Regions from separate parts of the Pseudomonas sp. GW821-FHT09E04 genome, predicted to be linked through region 2. Evidence: riboswitches for the same ligand, from Rfam matches in the RefSeq annotation. Region 2 holds a riboswitch; the other holds the start of a gene.
What was found. Region 2 has a riboswitch for cobalamin ahead of cobO (cob(I)yrinic acid a,c-diamide adenosyltransferase). Riboswitches for the same ligand answer to the same signal wherever they lie in the genome.
Positions count from the first base shown of each region.

Region 1 (5,432 bases), on a different contig from region 2:
CGAAATCAGAATGACCTTGGCGTGGCGCAGCACTTCGTCAACGTAGAGGTCGACCGACGCATGGTTCTGCACCTGCATCGGGTTGGCCAGCCGCACGCTCGGGTAATCTTCGGGCAGCTGCTGCGCGGCTTCGGCGAGCAGCGCAAGGCTGGAGTCGCCGCTGCACAGGATCACCAGCTCGGCGGGGGTTTGTCCTAGATCGGCAATGTTGTCATCCGACACGAAACCGCCGGGCTGGGTCCTGAGCAGGTGCATGGCTTAAACGCTGAGCGCGGCGCGCAATTGCGCTTCGAGCTTGGCCGCGTCCAGTTCCTGGCCGATCAACACCAGACGCGTCACACGTGCCTCATCGGCGCCCCATTGACGGTCGAAATGCTTGTCGAAACGCGTGCCCACGCCCTGGATCAGCAAGCGCATCGGCTTGTTCGGGATCGCCGCGAAGCCTTTGACCCGCAGGATGCCGTGCTGAACCACCAGTTGCGTCAGCGCATCGAGCAACAGGCTTTCGTCGGCTTGCGGCAGTTCGATGGAGATCGAATCGAAAGCATCGTGATCGTGGTCGTCATGATCGTCATCGCCTTCACCGTGGTGGTGATCGTGATGGCTGTGGCGACTGTCGATGTGCTCTTCGGAACCGGCACCGAGGCCGATCAGCACGTCCAGCGGCAGACGGCCGTTGCTGGCTTCGATGATTTTCACCGCTGGCGGCAGCTCTTCGGCGACTTCCAGGCGTACGCGAGCGAGGTCTTCAGGGCTGGTCTGGTCGGCCTTGTTGAGGATCACCAGATCGGCGCTGGCCAGTTGGTCGGCGAACAGTTCGTGCAGTGGTGATTCGTGGTCCAGGTTCGGGTCGAGTTTGCGCTGGGCGTCAACCTGATCCGGGAACGCGGCGAAGGTGCCGGCGGCCACGGCCGGGCTGTCGACCACGGTGATCACCGCGTCAACGGTGCAGGCGCTACGGATTTCCGGCCACTGGAAGGCTTGCACCAGCGGTTTTGGCAGAGCCAGGCCCGAAGTTTCGATGAGGATGTGGTCGAGGTCACCGCGACGGGCCACCAGTTCGCGCATCACCGGGAAGAACTCTTCCTGAACCGTGCAGCACAGGCAGCCGTTGGCCAGTTCGTAGACGCGGCCGGTGGCTTCTTCTTCGGTGCAGCCGATGGTGCACTGCTTGAGGATTTCACCGTCGATGCCCAGCTCGCCAAACTCGTTGACGATCACCGCGATACGGCGGCCCTGAGCGTTGTCGAGCATGTGCCGCAGCAAGGTGGTTTTGCCCGAGCCGAGGAAGCCGGTGACGATGGTGACGGGGAGTTTGGCCAGTGTTTTCATCGGATGCCCTTTGGCAAGGTGGCGGGCATACGGGACGAGACCGGCAACACGGGTGCGTGCCTGGAGAGTTCGCCACCGGATCACCCCGCCCGGTTGAAAGTGAGAATCTGTGACGAGGCAGGTCTCCTGGCTGACGGTGTTCAGGCCTTGGCCCGGCGTTTACTGCGCCTTCCCGCTGGCTCTGGATTGAGCTGGCAGTGGCGTGGCAGCGAACAGCACCGTTCACAGTTGCGGGGGCAGCCGCGGCTTGGACCGCGTTCCCTTCTTAGCTTCGGCGTGGGCCGAAGAACCTCGAAAGCGCAAGGCTACGCAGGGTGTGGGGATGGGTCAATGGTTCGTGGAGTTTGGGAACGAGAGCATATCCGTTGCTTCGGGTGCTGCCGCTGGCGGTTTCGCTCTTACAGCGAGTCCCTTTTTCAAACGCCAAAAAGGAACCAAAAGGCTTTTGCCCCGGCGTACGGCACTTCGCTTAGGCTCAGTGTTCCCTCGCTACGGTGTCCATCAGGGGGCATCGCCTCCGGTTTGCTTCGCTGCACCTCCTCTCGATGTATGCGGCTTCGCCGCACGGCGCTACGCGCCTACCCCCTGATGAACACCTCTGCTCGGCCTGCCGAAGGGGCAAAAAATCAAAAGCCAGAGCCAGAGCAAAAGCCAGATCAAAAGCCCCTCACCACGATGAGCGTTAGCTCAAGTACCGCTTTTGATCGCAAGGCCCGTCGGCAGGCTGAGTGGAGGGATTGATCCGGGGGTGGGAGCGCAGCGACCGTTTGGCGAAGCCAAACACATCGAGAGGAGGTGCAGCGAAGCAAACCGTAGGCGATGCCCCCGGATCAATCCCGGAGCGAAGGAACCCGAGCCACAGCGAGGGCCGTACGTCAGGGTAAAGCCTTTTTGGTGGACCTGCCCCGGCACTCCGGGCGTTTGGAAAAAGTGACCCGCCGTAAGGGCGGAACCCTAAGTGGCCATAACCGCAGCAACGGATATGCCCACAAAAACGGATATGCCCACAAAATTGACTAAATTCCCCAACCCATGGTCTCCTACACAACTTGTTACGGGTGCCCTGCAAAGGGTGAAACGGGAAACCGGTGAATCATGTGCTTTACTCTAAAGCCATGTCAGTCCGGTGCTGCCCCCGCAACGGTAAGCGAGCGAAGCGTCAGATCCACTGTGCCCCCAGGCATGGGAAGGTGACGCTTGCAGGTCGGCAGACAGCCACCCCTCGTGAGCCCGGAGACCGGCCCGCAACACACAGTACGCATCTTGCGTCACTGAACATAACAAACCCGCGGTGGGCGGGCGCTGTTCGAACCTCTGCGTGCCCGACTCGCAGGGGTTTTCATGCGCACCGTTCACCCGCTGACACTCCAGAGGGAAGCGCCATGTCGATCATCAGCAGCACCGGCAGCAACACGGACAAAATCTCCAGCACCACCACCCTGAGCCAACGCCTGACCGCTGCGATCTTCGCGTCGATCCTGGGTGCCAGCCTGGTCTATTTCGCCGGTTTCTCGCACATCGAAGCGGTTCACAACGCCGCTCACGATACCCGCCACAGCGCCGCGTTCCCGTGCCACTGAGACCTGACGACATGATCAAGCGTATTGCGCAGACCGCAGGTTTCACCGGCCTTCTGGCCGCCCTGCTCCTGACGTTGCTGCAAAGCTTCTGGGTGTCGCCGCTGATTCTTCAGGCAGAGACCTTCGAGAAAGCCGAGCCGGTTGCCGCCGTTCACGAACACGCCGCCGGCACCGCCGCCCACACCCACGATGCCGAAGCCTGGGAGCCGGAAGACGGCTGGCAGCGCGTGGTTTCCACTACCGGCGGCAATCTGGTCGTGGCCGTGGGTTTCGCCCTGATGCTGGCCGGTCTGTACACCCTGCGTGCGCCGACCAAGACGTCGCAAGGCCTGCTCTGGGGTCTGGCGGGTTACGCGACTTTCGTGCTCGCACCGACACTGGGCCTGCCACCTGAGCTGCCGGGCACCGCCGCTGCAGACCTGGCGTCGCGCCAGATGTGGTGGATCGGCACTGCCGCGTCGACCGCTGTCGGCCTGGCGCTGATCGCGTTCGGTGGCAACTGGTTGCTGAAGATCCTCGGCGTGGCGATTCTCGCTGTGCCACACGTGATCGGCGCCCCGCAACCGGAAGTGCACTCGATGCTCGCGCCGGAAGCACTGGAAGCTCAATTCAAAATCGCTTCGCAGTTGACCAACGTGGCGTTCTGGCTGGCCCTGGGCCTGATCAGCGCCTGGTTGTTCCGCCGCAAAAGCGATGGTCAATACCACGCATGACCGATGACAGCGCAGCGCCGACTCTGGTGGTCGGCCTGGGCTGCCAGCGCGGCTGCCCGGCCAGTACGCTGCGCGCCTTGCTCGACCAGGCCCTGCAGGCTCATCGCATCGAACTCGAAGCGGTCAAGGCCCTGGCCAGTATCGACCTGAAACGCGACGAACCCGGCCTGCAGGAACTGGCGGCACAACTGGCGCTGCCGCTGCTGTATTTCAGCAGCGAAGAACTGGCCAGTTATCAGCAACGCCTGAGTCACCATTCGCAGATCGCTTTCGAACGCACCGGTTGCTACGGGGTGGCGGAAAGCGCCGCACTGGCGCTTGCCGAACAACTGATCCAGGCCCCGGCAAAACTGCTGATTTCCCGGCAAAAGTACGCCCAGGCAACCCTGGCATTGGCCGGCGCGGCGTAAATTCCCGATAATCCTCGCTTTCGATCATGAGCATTCTTCATCTGAACTGCTCTTGAAGCCTCGACCTGCCCTACTTTCACAGGATCCAACGATGACCGTTTACTTCATCGGCGCCGGCCCCGGCGACCCGGAATTGATCACTGTCAAAGGTCAGCGACTGATTCGCAGCTGCCCGGTGATCATCTATGCAGGTTCGCTGGTGCCGGCGGCGGTGCTGGACGGTCATTCGGCTGAAACCGTGGTCAACAGCGCCGAACTGCATCTGGAACAGATCATCGATCTGATCAAGACCGCCCACGCCAAGGGCCAGGACGTGGCGCGGGTGCATTCGGGCGATCCGAGCCTGTATGGCGCCATCGGCGAGCAGATCCGTTATCTGCGCGAGCTGGACATCCCGTTCGAGATTGTCCCCGGCGTAACCGCCACTGCTGCCTGCGCGGCGTTGTTGGGCGCCGAACTCACTCTGCCGGACATCTCGCAAAGCGTGATCCTGACCCGTTACGCGGACAAGACCGCGATGCCCGCCGGGGAAGAACTGGGTAACCTCGCGCAGCACGGGGCGACCATGGCGATTCATTTGGGGGTCAATCATCTGGAGAAAATCCTCGCCGAACTGCTGCCGCACTATGGTGCGGACTGCCCGATCGCAGTGATCCACCGGGCGACGTGGCCGGATCAGGACTGGGTGGTCGGGACGCTGGAGGATATTGCCGCGAAGGTGGCCGCCAAGGGGTTTCGGCGTACGGCACTGATTCTGGTCGGGCGGGTGTTGGGCAGCGATCATTTCAGTGAATCGTCGCTGTATCGCGCGGGGCATGCGCATTTGTATCGACCATAAAAAAACGGCGCTCACGGGGCGCCGTTTTTTTATGCCGCAGCGAACGCCTTAGTAGTAGGCGTTTTCTTTCTGCGTGTGGTCGGTCACGTCGCGAACGCCCTTGAGCTCCGGAATGCGCTCGAGCAAGGTGCGCTCGATGCCTTCCTTCAGGGTTACGTCCGCCTGGCCGCAGCCCTGGCAACCGCCGCCGAACTGCAGCACGGCAATGCCGTCTTCAACGACATCGATCAGGCTGACCTGACCGCCGTGGCTGGCCAGCCCCGGGTTGATTTCGGTTTGCAGGTAATAGTTGATGCGCTCGTTGACCGGGCTGTCGGCGTTGACCATCGGTACTTTGGCGTTCGGTGCCTTGATGGTCAGCTGGCCGCCCATGCGGTCGGTGGCGTAGTCGACGACAGCATCGTCGAGAAACGCTTCGCTGAACGAGTCGATGTAGGCGGTGAAGCTTTTCAGCCCCAGCGCTGTGTCTTCAGGTTTCTCTTCGCCCGGCTTGCAATAGGCAATGCAGGTTTCGGCGTACTGGGTGCCAGGCTGGGTGATGAAGACGCGGATGCCGATA
Region 1 is NZ_JBWKOR010000001.1:713,255-718,686, forward strand. Features, by position in the region: gene cobN (cobaltochelatase subunit CobN) at 1-255, opposite strand, end outside; gene cobW (cobalamin biosynthesis protein CobW) at 259-1,332, opposite strand; cobalamin riboswitch at 1,432-1,641, opposite strand; cobalamin riboswitch at 2,372-2,592, shown strand; gene AC07N4_RS03230 (CbtB domain-containing protein) at 2,715-2,912, shown strand; gene AC07N4_RS03235 (CbtA family protein) at 2,924-3,625, shown strand; gene AC07N4_RS03240 (cobalamin biosynthesis protein) at 3,622-4,035, shown strand; gene cobM (precorrin-4 C(11)-methyltransferase) at 4,127-4,873, shown strand; gene nfuA (Fe-S biogenesis protein NfuA) at 4,922-5,432, opposite strand, start outside.
Region 1: linked by a shared signal. The riboswitch ahead of AC07N4_RS03230 (CbtB domain-containing protein) and the one ahead of cobO (cob(I)yrinic acid a,c-diamide adenosyltransferase) in region 2 are both predicted to bind cobalamin.

Region 2 (5,432 bases):
GTGGTTCGCGCGCCGATTGTGTTCGGATCCTCCCAGGCTTTTTCTCCCGCTGCCGAAGACGTGCTGTTCCGTGCGCTCGGGCTGGTGGGTACGCCTTATCGCTGGGGCGGCAACACGCCGGACTCGGGCTTCGATTGCAGTGGCCTGATCGGTTTCGTTTACCGCGATGCCGCCGGCATCAGCCTGCCGCGCTCGACGCGCGAGTTGATCGTCATGCAGGCGCCGAATGTCGGCAAGGAAGGGTTGCAGACCGGCGACCTGATCTTCTTCGCCACCAATGGCGGCTCTCAGGTCAGCCATGCGGGGATTTACGTCGGGGAAGGGCGCTTCGTTCACGCACCAGCCACCGGTGGCACGGTGAAGCTGGACAGCCTGTCGAAGGCGTATTGGCAGAAGGCCTACCTGAGTGCCAAGCGCGTTCTGCAGCCGGAGCATCTGGCGCATAACCCGTAGTCATCCGAAACAATAAAAAACCTGTGGGAGCACATTGGCTCCCACAGGTTTTTTTGTTTCAGGGCCGGGCTATTTAGCCGCCGAAACTCGCCACACCTTGTTCCCCACATCATCCGCCACCAGCAATCCACCTTGTTGGTCGATCACCACGCCGACCGGGCGCCCTAAAGCGTTCTCGTCCTTGTCGAGGAAGCCGGTCAGCACGTCCACTGGCGTTCCGCTCGGTTTGCCTGCGGCAAACGGGACGAAGATCACCTTGTAGCCACTGTGCGGCTTGCGATTCCACGAGCCATGCTGGCCGATGAACGCGCCCTCCTTGAATTGTGCTGGCAACGTGTTGCCCTCGGCGAACGTCAGCCCCAGTGAGGCGGTATGCGGGCCGACGGCGTAGTCGGGAGCGATGGCCTTGGCCACCATCTCTGGCTGTTGTGGTTCGACGCGGACATCGACATGCTGGCCGTAATAGCTGAATGGCCAGCCATAAAACCCGCTGTCCTTGACCGAGGTGATGTAGTCCGGCACCAGGTCGCTGCCGATCTCGTCCCGTTCGTTCACTGCTGTCCACAGCGCGCCGCTTTTGGGTTCCCAGGCCAGACCGTTGGGATTGCGGATGCCCGAGGCGAAGATCCGGTGATTGCCGGTCGCACGGTCCACTTCCCAGATTGCCGCGCGGCCTTCTTCCTGATCCAGGCCGTTTTCGCCGACGTTACTGTTCGAGCCGACGGTGACGTACAGCTTGCTGCCGTCCTTGCTGGCGATGACGTTCTTGGTCCAGTGATGGTTGAGCGGGCCGCCCGGCAGATCCACGACCTTGATCGGCTGGTTCTTGATCTCGGTTGCGCCGGGTTCGTAGTGAAAGCGCAGCAAGCGGTCGGTGTCGGCGACGTACAGATCGTTGCCGACCAGGGTCATACCGAACGGAGAATTCAGATTTTGTAGAAATACCGTGCGGGTTTCGGCCACGCCATCGTGATCAGCGTCGCGCAACAGGGTGATGCGATTCGGGCTGGGAACCCCGGCGCCGGCGCGGCCCATGATTTTCTTCGTCACCCAGCCACGTATCCCGTTGCCATCGTCCGGTTTCGGCGGGGCATTGGTTTCCGCCACCAGCACATCGCCATTGGGCAGCACGTAGAGCCAGCGCGGGTGATCGAGGTTTTCGGCGAATGCGGCCACTTGGGTGCCTGCGGCTGGCGTTGGTTTCGCACCCGCCGGCCAGCCGATCGCCGGGGCGATGTTCACCGTCGGGATCAGGGTCTTGTTCGGTTCGGGCAGTTTGGGAGACGGGCCGGTGCCGTCCGAGACTTGCAGGCTGGAGGATTCACCACAGGCGGTGAGCCCTCCGGCGAGTGCGATGACGAAAACGAGGTGGGGCTTGCGCATTACTGATCTTCCCTATGAATGCATTCCTAATCATAGAGAAGTGCGCGAGCCCGATGGTTCAACCGCTCAGCCGCGTGCCTCCTTGAACAGCACGGCAATGCCGGGGTGGTAGTTGCCGGCCTCGCTGCGCAATTTGCGATAGGCGTAGGGGAAATACCAGGCGACGGCGCAGGTGTGTTCCTTTTGCAGGTCGTCGACCATGTCCTGCAGTTCCTCGGGGCTGGCGCTGTGCTGGGCTTTCTGTGGGGCGACGAACAGGCAGCCGAGCTTGAGATCGCTGGCGTAGCTGATGCGCTTGGCGTCGCTGGTGATATCGGCCAGGGCCTGGGTCAGATTCAGGCTGTTGACGCGCGGCCAGCGTTGCGTCGCCTGGATGTAGGCGCGATCTTCGGCGCCGGCCAGGAACAGGTCGGCGCGGGCATTGCGCTCGCCTTCCTCGTTCTGCTTGCGGGTGGCGGTGTCGCGCAGGGTGACCAGTTCGGCCATCCACGCGGCGGCGGACAACAGGCCGAGGTTGGCTTTTTCGTCGTGCCAGTACGGCGTGTCGTTGTCGCCGCGCACGGCGTTGTAGCGGTCGATACAGTCAAACCAGCGTTCCAGCACCGGGCGCAGGAATTCCAGCCGCGGATTGCTGATGATCATGCCTTGCATGGTGCTCTCCCTTGTTATTGTGATGTGCTCTCTGCATTCAAAAAGCATGGCTCTTTGATATCACTGCTGACAGTGTGGCACAAGATTGGCGTCAGATAATTGATCGACGGCAGTTATTCGCTTTCAGGGGGCCTCTTCATTTGACGCTCCACCCCCAACCCTCTAACCTTCGCGGCTTGTTTCAGGTGCTCTGTGACCGCTGTCGACAGAGTGAAACAGGGAAGCCGGTGAGGCGGGTCTTCAAGCGAAGAACCATCACGATCCCGGCGCTGCCCCCGCAACGGTAAATGAGTAAAAGCTGCGTCTAATGCCACTGCTGCAAAGCGGGAAGGCGCGCAGCCAGGCCAAGGCCGCTCATGAGCCCGGAGACCGGCCTGATCCATCCAGCGGCATCACGGTGGGCGATGCCAGGCTTGTTGCCGTCTATTCTTGTGCCTGCCCGCCGTTATCCAGCCTCAACGGAGAGCTCCCCCATGACTGATTCCCCCGAACGCGACGAGCGCCACCTGGCGCGCATGCAGCGCAAAAAAGCCGTGATCGACGAGCGCATCGCCAATTCGCCAGACGAATGCGGCCTGGTGCTGGTGCTGACCGGCAATGGCAAAGGCAAAAGCAGCTCGGCGTTCGGCATGCTCGCCCGCGCCATGGGCCACGGCATGCAGTGCGGCGTGGTGCAGTTCATCAAGGGCCGCAACAGCACCGGGGAGGAACTGTTCTTCCGCCGCTTCCCCGAGCAGGTACGTTTTCATGTGATGGGCGAGGGCTTCACTTGGGAAACCCAGGATCGCCAGCGCGACATCGCCGCTGCCGAAGCTGCATGGGAAGTGTCCCGCGAACTGCTGCGTGATCCGTCGATCGGTCTGGTGGTGCTCGATGAGCTGAACATCGCCCTCAAGCACGGCTACCTCGATCTGGATCAGGTGCTCAGCGATCTGCAGGCCCGTCCGCCGATGCAGCATGTGATCGTCACCGGCCGCGCTGCCAAGCCGGAAATGATCGAGATGGGCGACACCGTCACCGAAATGGGCATGATCAAACACGCCTTCCAGGCCGGTATCAAAGCGCAGAAAGGCGTCGAACTTTGAATCAACCACGTCACTGCCCGGCGGTATTGATCGCCGCGCCGGCCTCCGGCCAGGGCAAGACCACTGTCACCGCCGCGCTGGCCCGTCTGCACCGCAATCAGGGGCGCAAGGTTCGCGTATTCAAATGCGGCCCGGACTTTCTCGACCCGATGATCCTCGAGCGCGCCAGCGGTGCGCCGGTCTATCAACTGGACATGTGGATGGTCGGCGAGCAGGAAAGTCGACGTCTGTTGTGGGAAGCCGCCGCTGAAGCCGATCTGATCCTGATCGAAGGCGTGATGGGCTTGTTCGACGGCACACCGTCGAGCGCCGACCTGGCGCGGCATTTCGGCGTGCCGGTACTCGGCGTGATCGATGGCACGGCCATGGCCCAGACCTTCGGCGCCTTGGCGCTGGGTCTGGCGCGCTACCAGCCGGACCTGCCGTTCGCCGGCGTGCTGGCCAACCGCGTCGGCACCGTGCGCCATGCACAGTTGCTCGAAGGCAGCCTCACTGAAGGTTTGCGCTGGTACGGTGCGTTGTCCCGGGAAACCGGGATCGAACTGCCAAGTCGCCATCTTGGCCTGGTGCAGGCCAGCGAGCTCAATGACCTCGATGTGCGCCTCGACGCCGCCGCCGAAGCGCTGGCCAGCACTTGCGAGGTAGCGCTGCCACCGGCCGTCGAATTCGCCGCACCTGAAATCGTGAATACCGAAAGGCTGCTCGACGGCGTGCGGATTGCCGTCGCCCGAGACGAGGCGTTTGCCTTCACCTATGGCGCCAGCCTTGATCTGTTGCGGGCGATGGGCGCGGAGTTGAGTTTCTTCTCGCCGATCCGCGATACGCAATTGCCTGAGGCCGACAGCTTGTACCTGCCCGGCGGTTATCCGGAACTGCACCACGTGGCCTTGTCGCAAAACGCCGACATGCTCAAAGCGATCCGCGCGCATCACGCCGCCGGCAAACCGTTACTCGCCGAATGTGGCGGCATGCTCTATCTGCTGGATTCGTTGACCGATGTCGAAGGCACCCGCGCTGATTTGGTCGGCCTGCTGAGTGGCGATGCCGTGATGCAGAAACGTCTGGCCGCGCTGGCCTTGCAAGAGGTCGAACTGCCGGAAGGCTTGCTGCGCGGTCACACTTATCACCATTCCCTGACCACCACCGAACTGACACCCATTGCCCGTGGCCACAGCCCCAATGGCGGGCGCGGTGCCGAAGCGGTGTATCGGGAAGGGCGGATGACCGCCTCGTACGTGCACTTTTACTTCCCGTCGAATCCGTCGGCGATTGCCGCACTGTTGGTGCCATGACCGACAACGCATTCACTGAAACCGAGCGCGAAGCGGTCTACCGCGCCATCGCCGAACGCCGCGACATGCGCCACTTCAGCGGCGGCACGGTCGAGCCTGAATTGCTGCGCCGATTGCTTGAAGCCGCACATCAGGCGCCGAGCGTCGGTCTGATGCAGCCGTGGCGCTTCATCCGTATCAGCGACCGCGCGCTGCGTGGCCAGATCCAGAACCTTGTTGAAGAAGAACGTGTACGCACCGCCGAAGCCCTCGGCGAGCGCAGTGACGAGTTCATGAAACTCAAGGTCGAGGGCATCAACGACTGTGCGGAAGTGTTGGTCGCAGCCTTGATGGACGATCGCGAACGGCACATTTTCGGCCGTCGCACGCTGCCGGAAATGGACATGGCCTCATTGTCCTGCGCGATCCAGAACCTGTGGCTGGCGGCGCGCGCCGAAGGCCTGGGCATGGGCTGGGTGTCGCTGTTCGAACCGCAGGCGCTGGCCGATCTGCTGAAACTGCCGGCCGGGGCCAAGCCGCTGGCGGTTCTTTGTCTGGGGCCGGTCAAGGAATTCTATCCGGCGCCGAT
Region 2 is NZ_JBWKOR010000002.1:25,794-31,225, reverse strand. Features, by position in the region: gene AC07N4_RS06385 (C40 family peptidase) at 1-453, shown strand, start outside; gene AC07N4_RS06380 (PQQ-dependent sugar dehydrogenase) at 523-1,836, opposite strand; gene AC07N4_RS06375 (hypothetical protein) at 1,903-2,487, opposite strand; cobalamin riboswitch at 2,654-2,879, shown strand; gene cobO (cob(I)yrinic acid a,c-diamide adenosyltransferase) at 2,961-3,572, shown strand; gene AC07N4_RS06365 (cobyrinic acid a,c-diamide synthase CobB) at 3,569-4,864, shown strand; gene bluB (5,6-dimethylbenzimidazole synthase) at 4,861-5,432, shown strand, end outside.